Regions from separate parts of the Streptomyces sp. NPDC052773 genome, predicted to be linked through region 2. Evidence: riboswitches for the same ligand, from Rfam matches in the RefSeq annotation. Region 2 holds a riboswitch; each other region holds the start of a gene.

Region 1 (4,537 bases), on a different contig from region 2:
CGGGACGAGGGTGCCGCGGACCTGCCGGCCGTCGAGGTCCACGGCGGTGAGGTCGGCGGGGGTCAGCCGGTCGTAGGGCACGCCCGACGGCGTGACCAGGACGGTCTCGCCGATCCGGACGGACACGTTTCCGGAGGTGCCGACGACCAGCCCGTCGGCGACGGTCCGCCGGGCCGTCGCGACCAGCGCGTCCCACGCCCGGGCCTCCTCCTCGCGCACACCGTCCGGTGCGCCCTCGCCCTCCCGGACGTCTCGTCCGTCCCGCCTGTCCCCTCGCTGCTCAGCCATGGCGCGATCCTGCCAGGCGGAGCCGGGGCGGGCGCGCGGCCGGGGCACAGTAGGCCGGAAGCCGACGGTCCAGAAGGCCGACGGTCCTGAAGGCCGACAGTCCTGAACGCCGACAGTCCTGAAGGTCCTGTGCAAGGTCGTAGAGGCCGTATAGGTCTGTACACGTCCGTATAGGTCGTATACGAGGCCCTGTAGCGGCATGTCGGGTGACCAACGTCTCCTCAGCGGATCTGTGGGCCCGCCGCGGCGTCACCAGAGGGCTCCAGGGCAGCACCGGCGGCGCTGTGGCGCTGATCGTTCCGCCGACGAATCTTCGGCGGAACGGCGATCCTCCTTTGGTGACACCGTGATGCCCTCCCCAGTTCACCTTTCGTTCACCTGGGTTACCTACGTTCGAGCAGCCAACGACCTCGAACGATTGCCTGGGTAAATGGAAGGCATCTCGCTGATCCTCGCGATTGTGGTGATAACCGCACTCGCGTTCGATTTCACGAACGGTTTCCACGACACCGCCAACGCGATGGCCACCACCATCTCGACCGGTGCGCTCAAGCCGAAGATCGCGGTGGCCATGTCCGCCGTCCTCAACCTCGTCGGCGCCTTCCTCTCGGTGGAAGTCGCCAACACCATCTCCAAGGGCCTGGTCGACGAGAGCGGCATTCGTCCCGAGGTCATCTTCGCGGCACTGGTCGGCGCGATCCTGTGGAATCTGCTGACCTGGCTGGTGGGCCTGCCGTCCTCCTCCTCGCACGCCCTGATGGGCGGCCTCATCGGCGCCACCGTCGCCTCGGCGGGCTTCGGCGCCGTCCACGGCGACGTCCTCGTCACCAAGGTGCTGATCCCGGCGATCGCCGCCCCGCTGGTGGCGGGCGTCGCCGCGATGATCGCGACCCGGCTGACCTACACCCTCGGCAAGAAGGCCGACGGCAAGGCCGCCGCCAAGGGCTACCGCGCCGGGCAGATCGCCTCCGCGGGCCTGGTCTCCCTCGCCCACGGCACCAACGACGCCCAGAAGACCATGGGCATCATCACCCTCGCCCTGGTCGCCGGCGGCACCCTCGCCCCCGACTCCGACCCGCCCATGTGGGTCATCCTCTCCGCGGGCATCGCCATCGCCCTCGGCACCTACCTCGGCGGCTGGCGCATCATCCGCACCATGGGCAAGGGCCTCACCGACCTCCAGCCGCAGCAGGGCTTCGCCGCGCAGACCAGCGCCGCGACGGTCATCCTGGCCTCCTCCCACCTCGGCTTCTCCCTCTCCACCACGCACTCGTGCTCCGGTGCGGTGATGGGCGCGGGCCTGGGCCGCAAGGGCGGCGTGGTCCGCTGGTCCACCGCGACCCGCATGTTCGTCGCCTGGGGCCTGACCCTCCCGGCCGCCGCGCTGGTCGGCGCGCTCGCCGAGTTGGTGACCGGCTTCGGCGACTGGGGTACGGCACTCGTCGCGGTCTTCCTGGTGGCCTCCAGCTTCGCCATCTGGAAGATCTCCCGGCGTCAGGTCGTCGACCACACCAACGTCAACGACGTCGACGAAGCGGAGTCGCCCGGCGTGGTCACCACCGCCATGGCCGCCGTGACCCCGCCGCCCACCGCGGCCGCGGCCGAGGAGCTGGCCGCCACCATCCCGGCCCCCGCCGGGGCCGTCGACCCGGACCCGAAGCCCACCCAGGCCGCGGTCTGAGCCCCGCGCACCCAGGTACGTAAGGAATCAGCAGCATGAAGATCGACTGGGCGGCCCTCGGTTCCGTCTTCGGCGTGAGCCTCGTGGTCACCGTGGCCCTCGTGGCCCTCTTCACCCTCGGCATCACCGGCCTCTCCCGCCGCGAGCGCGCGGCGGAGCGGGGCGGTACGGCGGCCCTCGCGGTCACCGGCGCGTACGCGTGCTTCGCGGCGTGCGCGGCGGCGGTGGCGTACGGGATCTACCTGATCGTGGCCTGAGCGGCCTCGGTCCGACATCTCGGTCCGGCATCTCGGTCCGGCATACGGCGCGCACCGGGCGGTGCGGGGACGACGTTCCCCGCACCGCCCGTCGGCGTTTCCGGTCCCTGCGGGCCGAGGAGTTCCGGGCGGGCCAGGGGCGGGGCGAGTCCGTGACCGCTCCGGCGTCGGCCAGGATGCGCAGCTCCCCCGGGGTGCAGGGGGTCCAGCGGCGGCACAGGGTGCGGTGCCAGGTCTCCGGCTCCAGGGGGATGGTCAGCCGGGAGTTGGCCTGGTGGACGGTGAGACGGTCGGCCGTGAGCCGCAGGTCCACCTCGTGACGCTTCGTACGTCGTATTGGAGACAGCTCCCGCCTCCCCCGCAACCGCCTTCACGGAAGGCCACCCGCACGGGGAGGAGCGCGGGGCGCGGACGGGCCATGTGGGGTTCTGCACACTCCCCCCTCGCAGGTCAACGGCAAGTTGACGGCTGTTCCGGCCCCGTGGTGGACTGCCGGAGCCATGTACGGCGGCAGGAGAGGAAGCCCGGTGTGAATCCGGCGCGGTCCCGCCACTGTGACCGGGGAGGAAAGCCCCGGGAGCCAGGAACTCTCACCGCCGGTCTCGTCGAACCAGGGCGCGGACACCCTGAGTGAGGACATAACGCGATGCTCGGCTGCCGATCGAGGAACACCAGAAGGCTCCTGCCCGTCCCCACGGCCGGCTGAGCCCCATGCGTGCCGATCGCGTCTTCGCGTACGGCGCCGCCGCCGGTCTTCTCGGTGATCTGCTCCTCGGCGATCCGCGCCGCGGGCATCCGGTCGCCGCGTTCGGCCGGGCCGCGGGCGCCGTCGAGCGTGTCCTGTACCGGGACGACCGGGGCCGGGGCGCCCTGCACACCGCGGTGTGCGCCGGTGGCGCTCTCGCCGTCGGGGCTCTGGCCGCGAGGGTCGTACGCTCCTCCCCCGCCGCCTCCGTCGCGCTGACCTCCGTCGCCACCTGGGCCGTCGTCGGCGGGACTTCGCTCGCGCGCGAGGCCGGCGTCGTCGGGCGGGCGCTGGAGGCGGGTGACGTGGAGGCCGCCCGGGAGCGGCTGCCGCATCTGTGCGGGCGGGACCCGCAGGCGCTGGACGCCGACGGGATCGCCCGGGCGGTCGTCGAGTCGGTCGCCGAGAACACCTCCGACGCCGTCGTGGGCGCGCTGGTGTGGGGGGCCGTGGCGGGTGTGCCCGGGCTGCTGGGGTTCCGGGCCGTCAACACCCTGGACGCCATGGTGGGTCACAAGTCGCCCCGCTACCGGCGTTACGGCTGGGCCTCCGCCCGCCTCGACGACGTCGCCGGGTGGCCGGGGGCGCGGCTGACCGCCGTACTCGCCGCGCTGTCGGGTGACGATCCGCGCGGTGCCGTGCGCGCCTGGCGGGCCGACGCCCACCGGCACCCGAGCCCCAACGCCGGGCCCGTGGAGGCCTCGTTCGCGGGGGCGCTCGGGGTGCGGCTGGGCGGCACGTTGTCGTACGGGGGGCGCGTGGAGCACCGGCCCGTGCTGAACGGACAGGGGCGCGCCGTCCAGGTCACCGACATCCGGCGGGCCGTACGGCTCTCCCGGCGGGTGAGCTGGCTGGCGCTCGGCGTGTGCGCGGGCGCACGCCTCATCGGGAAGGGGCGTAAGCGATGAACGGGGGTCTCCTCGTCGCCGGCACCACCTCCGACGCCGGCAAGAGCGTCGTCACCGCCGGGATCTGCCGGTGGCTGGTGCGGCAGGGGGTGAAGGTCGCGCCGTTCAAGGCGCAGAACATGTCCCTCAACTCCTTCGTCACGCGCGAGGGTGCCGAGATCGGGCGGGCGCAGGCCATGCAGGCGCAGGCCTGCCGGGTCGAGCCCACGGCGCTGATGAACCCCGTGCTGCTCAAGCCCGGTGGCGAGCAGAGCAGCCAGGTGGTGCTGCTGGGCAAGCCGGTGGGCGAGCTGAGCGCGCGCGGGTATCACGGCGGGCGGCAGCAGAAGCTGCTCGGCACGGTGCTGGACTGTCTCGCCGAACTGCGGGGCACGTATGACGCGGTGATCTGTGAGGGGGCCGGTTCGCCCGCCGAGATCAATCTGCGGCGGACCGACATCGTGAACATGGGCATCGCGCGGGGTGCCGGGCTGCCCGTGCTCGTCGTCGGCGACATCGACCGGGGCGGTGTCTTCGCCTCGTTCTTCGGGACGGTCGCCCTGCTGTCGCGCGAGGACCAGGAGCTGGTCGCCGGGTTCCTCGTCAACAAGTTCCGCGGGGACGTCTCCCTGCTGGAGCCCGGCCTGGACATGCTCCGCGACCTGACCGGGCGGCGGAC
Region 2 (4,537 bases):
AGATCCGCTGCCGGTGCCATTCGGAGAACACGGTGGCGCGTCCGCCGTACCGGTCGAAGCCGCGCCGGGCGGCCCACAGATGGCCGGCGCCGGTGCGGGCGCGGCGGGCCGGGCCCGGGTGGATGTCCCGGTCGAGCAACTCGCCGAAGCCGACCTCGAGCTTGTCCTGGAGCAGCCCCACGCACGCCAGGGCGCAGACCACCTCCAGGGTCTCGCGCCGCTCGCGCGGGCCGAGCGCGACGGAGTCCCGCAGCAGGCCGTCGCACAGGGCGGTCTCCCAGGTCTCCAGCAGCCACAGCCGGAGCGTGCCGCGGTCCCGGCTGCGGGTGTCCAGCCGGTACGGGTCGTCGCGCGGGCGGTCCCGTTCGAGCAGGCCGTGCTGGTGGAGTTCGCGGGCGAGCTGGAGGTAGATCGGCGACTCGGTGACCTCGGCGGTCTCCACGATCCAGTCCACCCGGCGCTCGTCGGTGTCCGGCACCCGGGAGGCGACGAAGTGCAGGGCCTCCTCCTCGCTCAGCGGCTCCAGTTCCACGATGGCGGCGGGGGTGCTCTCCAGCGGGCTGTGCGGCCGGGAGGCGATGACGAGCGGCAGTCTCTCGTCGTGGGCGCGTTCGATGGCCCGGCGGATGATGTTGTCGCGGTTCTGCTGGGCGCTCTCGTCGAGCAGCGCCTCCTCCAGGCCGTCGGCGAGGACGACGACCTTGTCGTCGGCGAGCAGTTGCTGCCAGACCCGCTCGTTCTTGGTGCGGGCGAGGAGGCCGCGGGGCGCCTCCTCGGCGAAGCGCCGTTTGGCGAGCAGTTCGAAGTTCAGGGCGGTCCCGTCGTCGGCGTCGCGCAGCCGGATCGGCACCGGCACGGCCTGCTGCTGGGCCAGCAGTTCGGTGAGCCGGACCAGTACGGCGGTCTTGCCCGCGCCGACGCCGCCGACGAGCAGGTAGGGCCGCCGGGTCTCGCGCTGCCGCAGCCGCTCGGCGATGACCTGGGCGACCTCCTCGCGGCCCACGATCCGGTCGATGTCCGGTCCGGCGGTGAGCACCAGCCGGCGGGGGCAGGAGCGGGCGCGGGCGAGGTAGCGGCGTTTGGTCCAGCTGTACCACCAGAACAGGAAGAGCGCGGCGGCGACGGACGCGGTGAGGACGGGGCCGATGAAGCGGAGGAGGTCGTCGAGGCCGTTGGTGGTGCCGCCCAGGCGGTCGAGGGCGCTCTCCTCGCCGGTGACGAGGTTGTAGACGGCCTCCCCGCACCAGGCGACCACCAGCAGCGCGCCCAGCAGCCAGACGGCCCGGGTCACGTTGGTGTACGACAGCCACCTGCGCCATTTCCTGGGGCGTCCGCCGCCGCGCCGGGCCTCCAGACGGACCGTCAGGGCGTGCCAGCAGCCGAGCAGCCCGCGCCGGACCCGGCCCGCCGCGCGCCGCAGTTCCAGTGTCGCCATCGGCGCGTCACGCGGGCGCCGCGTGCCCGGCGGGCGCCGTACGACCCTCGTCACGGGACGGCCCTCGTCACGGGGCAGCCCTCGTCACGGGAGGCCCTGGTCGTGGATCGGCCCCGGTCACAGGACGGCCCACGTCATCGTGCGCTCCGTCATGGTCCAGCCCTCGTCATGGTCCAACCCCCGTCATGGTGCGCCCCCGTCACGGTCCGACCCCCGCCGTGCTCCGACCCTCGTCGTGCCCCCGTCATGGTGCGGTCTCCTCACGAGACCCCTGCTTCCATGGAATCACTCCGGTGGGGGCCCGCAACCCGGCTGTGGAAACCCCGGCGGGGCCCTGCGAGCCCTGTGGAAAACCCCGGGCCGCTGTCACACCCCTCGGGCACACTCGGCCCCATGGAGATCCTCATCCGCCCTGTCACGCCCGCCGAGTACGACACCGTCGGCGAGATCACCGCCCAGGCCTATCTCCGGGACGGTCTGCTCGACTTCGGGGAGAGCGACGCGTATCTGGAGGAGCTGAGAGACGTGGCGAAGCGGGCCGCCGCGGCGGAGGTGCTGGTCGCCGTGGCGGAGGAGCGCGTCGTCGGGGGCGTGACCTTCGTCCCGTCCGGTGGGCCCATGGCCGACGTCGCGGGCCCCGGCGAGGCCGAGATACGCATGCTGGCCGTCGCCCGGGAGGCCCGGCGCCGCGGCGCCGGCGAAGCCCTGGTGCGCGCCTGTGTCGACCGCGCCCGCGCCACCCCGGGCTGCGTCCGCGTCGTCCTGTCCTCCCAGCCCACCATGCACAGCGCCCACCGCGTCTACGAACGCCTGGGCTTCGTCCGCACCCCGGAGCGTGACTGGAACCCGCTCCCGGAACTGGACGACATCACTCTGCTCACCTACGAGTTGACGCTCTGAAACCGCTACGACACAACATCTGGGGGTGCCATCGCCGCCCGACACAACATGTATGCTCATGCTCGCTGTCGCCGCAGGGGAATCCGGTGTGAATCCGGAACTGTCCCGCAACGGTGTACCCATGCCCGTATATGCGGGTATGGGCGTCAGTCCGAGGACCTGCCGACAGTGCGCCCGACCATCCGGTCCGGGCGCCTGACGTCCGGGCCTCGTGGAATGGGCCGGTGGACGCGACGCCGCGTGCGCTCGTGAGCTGCCCCCTGCCCTCGCAGGCCCCGTGCCGAGCGAGGGAGAGCCCCCACGTGACCATCGCGCCCGCAGATCCGGCCTCAGCAGCGGTCCCGTCCCACGACGCAACGGTCCCGTCCCACGACGCGGCCGTCCCGTCCCACGACGACGGTCCCGGCGCCGCGCTGCTGCGGATCCTGACCGAACTGACCGCCGATCTCCCCGACGCCGACCCCGGCCGGGTCGCCGCCGCCGCGCTGCGCGGCCGGTCCGCCCGCGCGGACGAGACGGAGCTGCGCGAGCTGGCCACGGAGGCGGCCGCCGGCCTCATCTCCGAGGACCCCGCCTACAGCAGGCTGGCCGCCCGGCTGCTGGCGATCGGCATCACCGCCGAGGCCGCCTCGCAGGGTGTCACGTCGTTCACCGAGTCCGTCGCCGTCGGCCACCGCGAGGGCCTGATCGCGGACCGCACCGCCGCGTTCGTCCGGCTGCACGCCGAGCGCCTGGACGCCCTCGTCGACCGCGCCGCCGACGACCGCTTCGGCTACTTCGGCCTGCGCACCCTGCACAGCCGCTATCTGCTGCGCCACCCGATCACCCGCAAGGTGATCGAGACGCCCCAGCACTTCCTGCTGCGCGTCGCCGCCGGTCTCGCCGAGGACGACACCACCCGCTCCGTGGAGGAGGTCGCGGCGCTCTACGGGCTCATGAGCCGCCTCGACTACCTCCCCTCCTCCCCCACGCTGTTCAACTCCGGCACCCGGCACCCCCAGATGTCGTCCTGCTACCTCCTGGACTCCCCCAAGGACGAGCTGGACTCCATCTACGACCGCTACCACCAGGTCGCCCGCCTGTCGAAGCACGCCGGCGGCATCGGCCTGTCGTACAGCCGGATCCGCGCGCGCGGTTCGCTGATCCGCGGCACCAACGGCCACTCCAACGGCATCGTCCCGTTCCTGAAGACCCTCGACGCCTCGGTCGCCGCGGTGAACCAGGGCGGCCGGCGCAAGGGCGCGGCGGCGGTCTACCTGGAGACCTGGCACGCCGACATCGAGGAGTTCCTGGAGCTGCGCGACAACACGGGCGAGGACGCCCGCCGTACGCACAACCTGAACCTCGCGCACTGGGTCCCGGACGAGTTCATGCGCCGTGTGAACGCCGACGAGCAGTGGTCGCTGTTCTCGCCGTCCGACGTGCCGGAGCTGGTGGACCTGTACGGCGAGGAGTTCGACGCGGCGTACCGCGCGGCCGAGGCGAAGGGCCTCGCCAAGAAGACCATGCCCGCCCGCGATCTGTACGGCCGGATGATGCGCACCCTCGCGCAGACCGGAAACGGCTGGATGACGTTCAAGGACGCCGCCAACCGCACCGCCAACCAGACCGCGGAGCCGGGCCACGTCATCCACTCCTCCAATCTCTGCACGGAGATCCTGGAGGTCACCGACGACGGGGAGACGGCGGTCTGCAACCTGGGCTCCGTGAACCTGGGCGCCTTCGTGGACCCGGCCCGTCAGGACATCGACTGGGAGCGGCTGGACGCCACCGTCCGCACGGCCGTCACGTTCCTCGACCGCGTCGTGGACATCAACTTCTACCCGACCGAGCAGGCGGGCCGCTCCAACGCCAAGTGGCGCCCGGTGGGCCTCGGCGCCATGGGTCTGCAGGACGTCTTCTTCAAGCTGCGGCTGCCGTTCGACTCGGCCGAGGCGAAGGCGCTGTCCACGCGGATCGCCGAGCGGATCATGCTGGCCGCGTACGAGGCCTCCGCCGACCTCGCCGAGCGCAACGGCCCGCTGCCCGCCTGGGAGAAGACCCGTACCGCCCGCGGGGTCCTGCACCCCGACCACTACGACGTGGAGCCGACCTGGCCGGAGCGCTGGTCGGCGCTGCGCGAGCGGATCGCGGAGGTCGGCCTGCGCAACAGCCTGCTGCTGGCCATCGCGCCGACCGCCACCATCGCCTCGATCGCGGGCG
Region 3 (4,537 bases), on a different contig from region 2:
ACGTCGAGGCGGACACCCGCTTCCACCTTCAGCTGCTGACGCTCGTGGGCAACGCTCACCTCGTGGAGGTCGTCCGCGACCTGCGCGGGCGCTCCCGGCTCTACGGCCTGACCGCCCTCGCGGAGGCGGGGCGGCTGCGCGCGTCCGCCGAGGAGCATCTGGAACTGCTGGACGCGCTGCTGGCGCGGGACGAGACGGCGGTGCGCGAGGTGATGACGCGGCATCTGGGGCATGTACGGGGGATATGGGCGGCGCGGGAGTGACCGGTTCGGATTCCCCGAGCGTTCACGTCCCCCTCACTCCCCCGCTCTTCTGGCCCGCCCGAGGTCGAACTAGCGTCCAAGAGGCGCCCCCTCCGACGAACGAGTGAGGTCTCGATGTCCGCCAGACATTCCACCAGGCGCTTCCTCGCCGCGCTGACCCTCGCCCCCGCCCTGATTACCCTCGCCCCCGCCGTCGTACCCGCTCACGCGACCACCGGCCCCGGCGTTCCGCCCCCGAAGACCCACTTCGACCTCCAGGCCCACCGCGGCGGCCTCGGGATGACCACCGAGAGCACCCTGGAGGGGTTCGCGAAGGCGTTGCGCCTCGGGGTGTCGACGCTGGAGCTGGACACCCAGGTCACCCGGGACCGCAGGGTCGTCGTCACCCACGACCGGCAGGTCAGCGCCCAGAAGTGCCGGGACACCGCCCCGGTCGTGCCCGGCGACCCGCAGTTCCCGTACGTCGGCAAGTACGTCAAGGACCTGACGCTCGCGCAGATCAAGACGATGGACTGCGGCTATCGGCAGCTGCCGGGCCATCCCGAGCAGGAGCGCGTCCCGGGCGCCCGGATGATCGAGCTGCGGGACGTTCTGGACCTGGTGAAGCGGTCCAAGGCGCGGCAGGTCACGCTCAACGTGGAGACGAAGGTCGAGGCGGGCGCGCCGGAACAGACCGCGCCGCGGGAGCTGTTCGTGCGGAGGGTGTACGAGGAGATCCGCGCCTCGGGCATCGAGGAGCAGGTCACGATCCAGTCGTTCGACTGGGGCGCGCTGAAGGTGATGCACCGGCTCGCGCCCGACTGGCCGCTGGTCGCCCTCACCAACCACGACTTCCTCCAGGTCGGCAAGGAGGGCGCCTCCCCGTGGCTGGGCGGGATCGACGCCGACGACTACGGCGGCGACTTCGTGAGGGCCGCCGCCACCGTCCCCGGCCTGCGGGCCCTGTCTCCGAACTACGGCTTCCCGCAGAACGGGAAGATCGGCGACCCGGGCTTCCGCTTCTACCCGGACCGCGCGATGATCGCCGACGCCCACGCGCGCGGGCTGAGGGTGATCCCGTGGACCTGTGACGACCCGGCGACGGTGGCCGCGCTGATGGACCTGGGTGTGGACGGCGTCATCACGAACCGTCCGGACCGGGTGCGGGCGCTGATGGCCGAGCGGGGCATGCGGCTGCCCAAGCAGTACCCTCCGCGCGGCTGACGGCCGCCCGAAGGCCGGCGCCCCCTGCCTCGGGGGAGACAGCCGTGTGGTGTTGAGCACGCTGGTCGTGGTGCGGTGGTCACCGGCGCCGCCGCGGTGAGCGGCGGCGGGCGTGCTGTGGCCGGGCGGGGCGGGCCTCGGGGCCGCCAGGGGCGTGCGCCGGTGGGCGGAGGGTGCCGCCGGGCGCCCCTGGGGTGCGCTTGTCACCACCCCGAGCCTGGCATTACTGTCACCACGCCTTGGTGAACGGGAAATCCGGTGTGATGCCGGTGCGGCCCTCGCCACTGTGATCGGGAAGTCCGGCTCCGGCCCTCGCGGGCAGCCACTGGGTCCTCCGGGACCCGGGAAGGCGGAGTTCGGGCGGTGGTACCCGTCAGCCAGGAGACCGGCCAAGGCGCGTCAACCATCCACGAGGTGCTGGAGAGGGTCTGTTCGAGCCATGCACATAGCCGAGGGTTTCCTGCCTCCGGCGCACGCGGTCGCCTGGGGCGTCGCGTCCGCGCCCTTCGTCGTCCACGGCGTCCGTTCCCTGACCCGTGAGGTGCGTGAGCATCCCGAGAGCACGCTGCTGCTCGGCGCCTCGGGCGCCTTCACGTTCGTCCTGTCCGCCCTCAAACTGCCCTCGGTCACCGGCAGCTGCTCGCACCCCACCGGCACCGGTCTGGGCGCGATCCTGTTCCGCCCGCCCGCGATGGCGGTGCTCGGCACGATCACCCTGCTCTTCCAGGCGCTGCTGCTCGCGCACGGCGGGCTGACCACGCTCGGCGCGAACGTCTTCTCGATGGCGATCGCCGGACCGTGGGCCGGATACGCCGTCTACCGCCTGCTGCGGCGCTGTGACGTGCCGCTGATGGTCGCCGTGTTCTTCGGCGCGTTCGTCGCCGACCTGTCCACCTACTGCGTCACCAGCGTCCAGCTGGCGCTCGCCTTCCCCGACCCGGGCAGCGGTTTCCTGGGCGCGCTCGGCAAGTTCGGTGCCATCTTCGCCGTCACGCAGATCCCGCTCGCGGTGAGCGAGGGGCTGCTGACGGTGCTGGTCATGCGGCTGCTGGTGCAGTCCAGCAAGGGTGAACTGACCCGGCTGGGCGTGCTGGTGGCGGGCAAGCGGGCCGCGGAGAAGCCGGCTGGGACCGAGGCGGTGGCGGGATGAGCAGGAACACGAGGATCAACGTTCTGCTGCTGCTCGTCGTCGTCGCGCTCGCCGTGCTGCCGCTGGCACTCGGCCTCGGCGACGACGAGAAGGAGCCGTTCACGGGCGCCGACGCCCAGGCGGAGACGGCGATCACCGAGATCGACCCGGACTACGAGCCGTGGTTCTCGCCGCTGTACGAGCCGCCGTCCGGGGAGATCGAGTCGGCGCTGTTCGCCGTGCAGGCGGCGATCGGCGCGGGTGTCCTCGCGTACTACTTCGGGCTGCGGCGCGGGCGGCGCCAGGGCGAGCAGCGCGCCCTGGCCCGACGGGACGCCGGGGTGCCGCAGGACGCGGGGGTGCCGCAGGACACCGGGGTGCCGCAGGACGCCGCCGCGGGTGCCGAGCGCGAGTCCGGGGCCTGAGCGCGCGTGCTGCCGATCGACGCGGCGGCGCACGGCAGCCGCTGGCGCCGCCGTCACCCCGTGGACAAGGCCGTGCTCGGCCTCGGTCTGACGGTGCTCGCGATCTCGCTGCCGCCGTGGCCGGGTGCGGCGCTGGTGCTGCTCGCCGCGCTGGTCGTGCTGCTCGGCCCGGCCGGGGTGCCCGGGCGGCGGCTGTGGCGGGCGTACCGGGTGCCGCTCGGGTTCTGTGTGACCGGCGCGGCGACGCTGCTGGTCCAGGTCGGCGGGCCCGGGGGGTTCGTCGCGCTCGCCCCCGGTGGCGCGGTGCGGGCCGGGGAGCTGCTGCTGCGCACCTCGGCCGCCTCCCTCGGGGTGCTGCTGTTCGCCTTCACCACGCCGATGTCCGATCTGCTGCCCCGGCTGGTGCGGGCCGGAGTGCCCGCGCCGGTCGTCGACGTCGCGCTGGTGACGTACCGGATGAGCTTTCTGCTGCTGGACTCGGTGCGGCTGATCCGGGACGCGCAGGCCGCCCGGCTGGGGCACACCACGCGGGCCGCGACCTGGCGTTCGCTGGGCGGGCTGGGCGCCACCGCGTTCGTCCGCGCCTTCGACCGGGCCACGCGGCTCCAGGCCGGGCTCGCCGGGCGCGGCTACGACGGCACCCTGCGGGTCCTGGTCCCCGAGGCCCGGATCTCCGTCCGTTTCACCGCCGCGAGCTGCGCCCTGCTGGCGGCGCTGGTCGCGCTCACGTTCGTACTGGATGCGTACGGGAAGGGCACGCTGACATGAGCGAGGCCGCCGTCCTGGTCGCCCTGCGGGGCGCTTCGTTCGCGTACGAGGACGGCCCCGCCGTGCTCAGCGCGCTGGACTTCGAGGTGCGCGCGGGGCGCGCGCTGGCGCTGCTGGGCCGCAACGGCAGCGGCAAGACGACGCTGATGCGGCTGCTCAGCGGAGGGCTGCGCCCGCGCGAGGGCGAGTTGGCGGTCGAGGGCACGCCGGTGCGCTACGACCGCAAGGGGCTGACCCGGCTGCGGACGACCGTCCAGCTGGTGGTGCAGGACCCGGACGACCAGCTGTTCGCGGCGTCCGTCGCGCAGGACGTGTCGTTCGGGCCGCTCAACCTGGGCCTGCCCGACCCGGAGGTGCGGGCGCGGGTCGCGGAGGCGCTGGCCGCGCTGGACATCGCCGCGCTGGCCGACCGGCCCACCCATCTGCTGTCGTACGGGCAGCGCAAGCGGACCGCGATCGCGGGCGCGGTCGCGATGCGGCCCCGGGTGCTGATCCTCGACGAGCCGACCGCCGGGCTCGACCCGGACGGCCAGGAGCGGCTGCTGGCCACCCTCGACGGGCTGCGGGCGAGCGGTACCACGGTGGTGATGGCCACCCACGACGTGGACCTGGCGCTGCGCTGGGCCGACGACGCGGCCCTGCTCACCCCGGCGGGCGTGCGGACCGGTCCGGCACCCGAACTCCTCGCCCGCGCGGACCTGCTGGAGCAGGCGGGTCTGCGACTGCCGTGGGGTGTCGCGGCGGCCCGG

What was found. Region 2 has a riboswitch for cobalamin ahead of ACIG0D_RS13695 (ribonucleoside-diphosphate reductase subunit alpha). Riboswitches for the same ligand answer to the same signal wherever they lie in the genome.
Region 1: it holds a riboswitch for cobalamin, as region 2 does, so the genes downstream of both, ACIG0D_RS34290 (cobalamin biosynthesis protein) here and ACIG0D_RS13695 (ribonucleoside-diphosphate reductase subunit alpha) in region 2, are expected to answer to the same signal.
Region 3: it holds a riboswitch for cobalamin, as region 2 does, so the genes downstream of both, ACIG0D_RS06230 (energy-coupling factor ABC transporter permease) here and ACIG0D_RS13695 (ribonucleoside-diphosphate reductase subunit alpha) in region 2, are expected to answer to the same signal.

Annotation. Positions count from the first base shown of each region.
Region 1 covers NZ_JBITZX010000025.1:16,554-21,090, reverse strand. Annotated here, with positions in the region: gene ACIG0D_RS34305 (class II aldolase/adducin family protein) at 1-288, opposite strand, end outside; gene ACIG0D_RS34300 (anion permease) at 719-1,969, shown strand; gene ACIG0D_RS34295 (hypothetical protein) at 2,005-2,226, shown strand; cobalamin riboswitch at 2,694-2,837, shown strand; gene ACIG0D_RS34290 (cobalamin biosynthesis protein) at 2,938-3,879, shown strand; gene ACIG0D_RS34285 (cobyric acid synthase) at 3,876-4,537, shown strand, end outside.
Region 2 covers NZ_JBITZX010000005.1:195,725-200,261, forward strand. Annotated here, with positions in the region: gene ACIG0D_RS13685 (NACHT domain-containing protein) at 1-1,435, opposite strand, end outside; gene ACIG0D_RS13690 (GNAT family N-acetyltransferase) at 1,829-2,335, shown strand; cobalamin riboswitch at 2,381-2,517, shown strand; gene ACIG0D_RS13695 (ribonucleoside-diphosphate reductase subunit alpha) at 2,638-4,537, shown strand, end outside.
Region 3 covers NZ_JBITZX010000002.1:254,950-259,486, forward strand. Annotated here, with positions in the region: gene ACIG0D_RS06220 (GntR family transcriptional regulator) at 1-263, shown strand, start outside; gene ACIG0D_RS06225 (glycerophosphodiester phosphodiesterase family protein) at 378-1,466, shown strand; cobalamin riboswitch at 1,690-1,875, shown strand; gene ACIG0D_RS06230 (energy-coupling factor ABC transporter permease) at 1,906-2,616, shown strand; gene ACIG0D_RS06235 (energy-coupling factor ABC transporter substrate-binding protein) at 2,613-3,020, shown strand; gene cbiQ (cobalt ECF transporter T component CbiQ) at 3,027-3,788, shown strand; gene ACIG0D_RS06245 (energy-coupling factor ABC transporter ATP-binding protein) at 3,785-4,537, shown strand, end outside.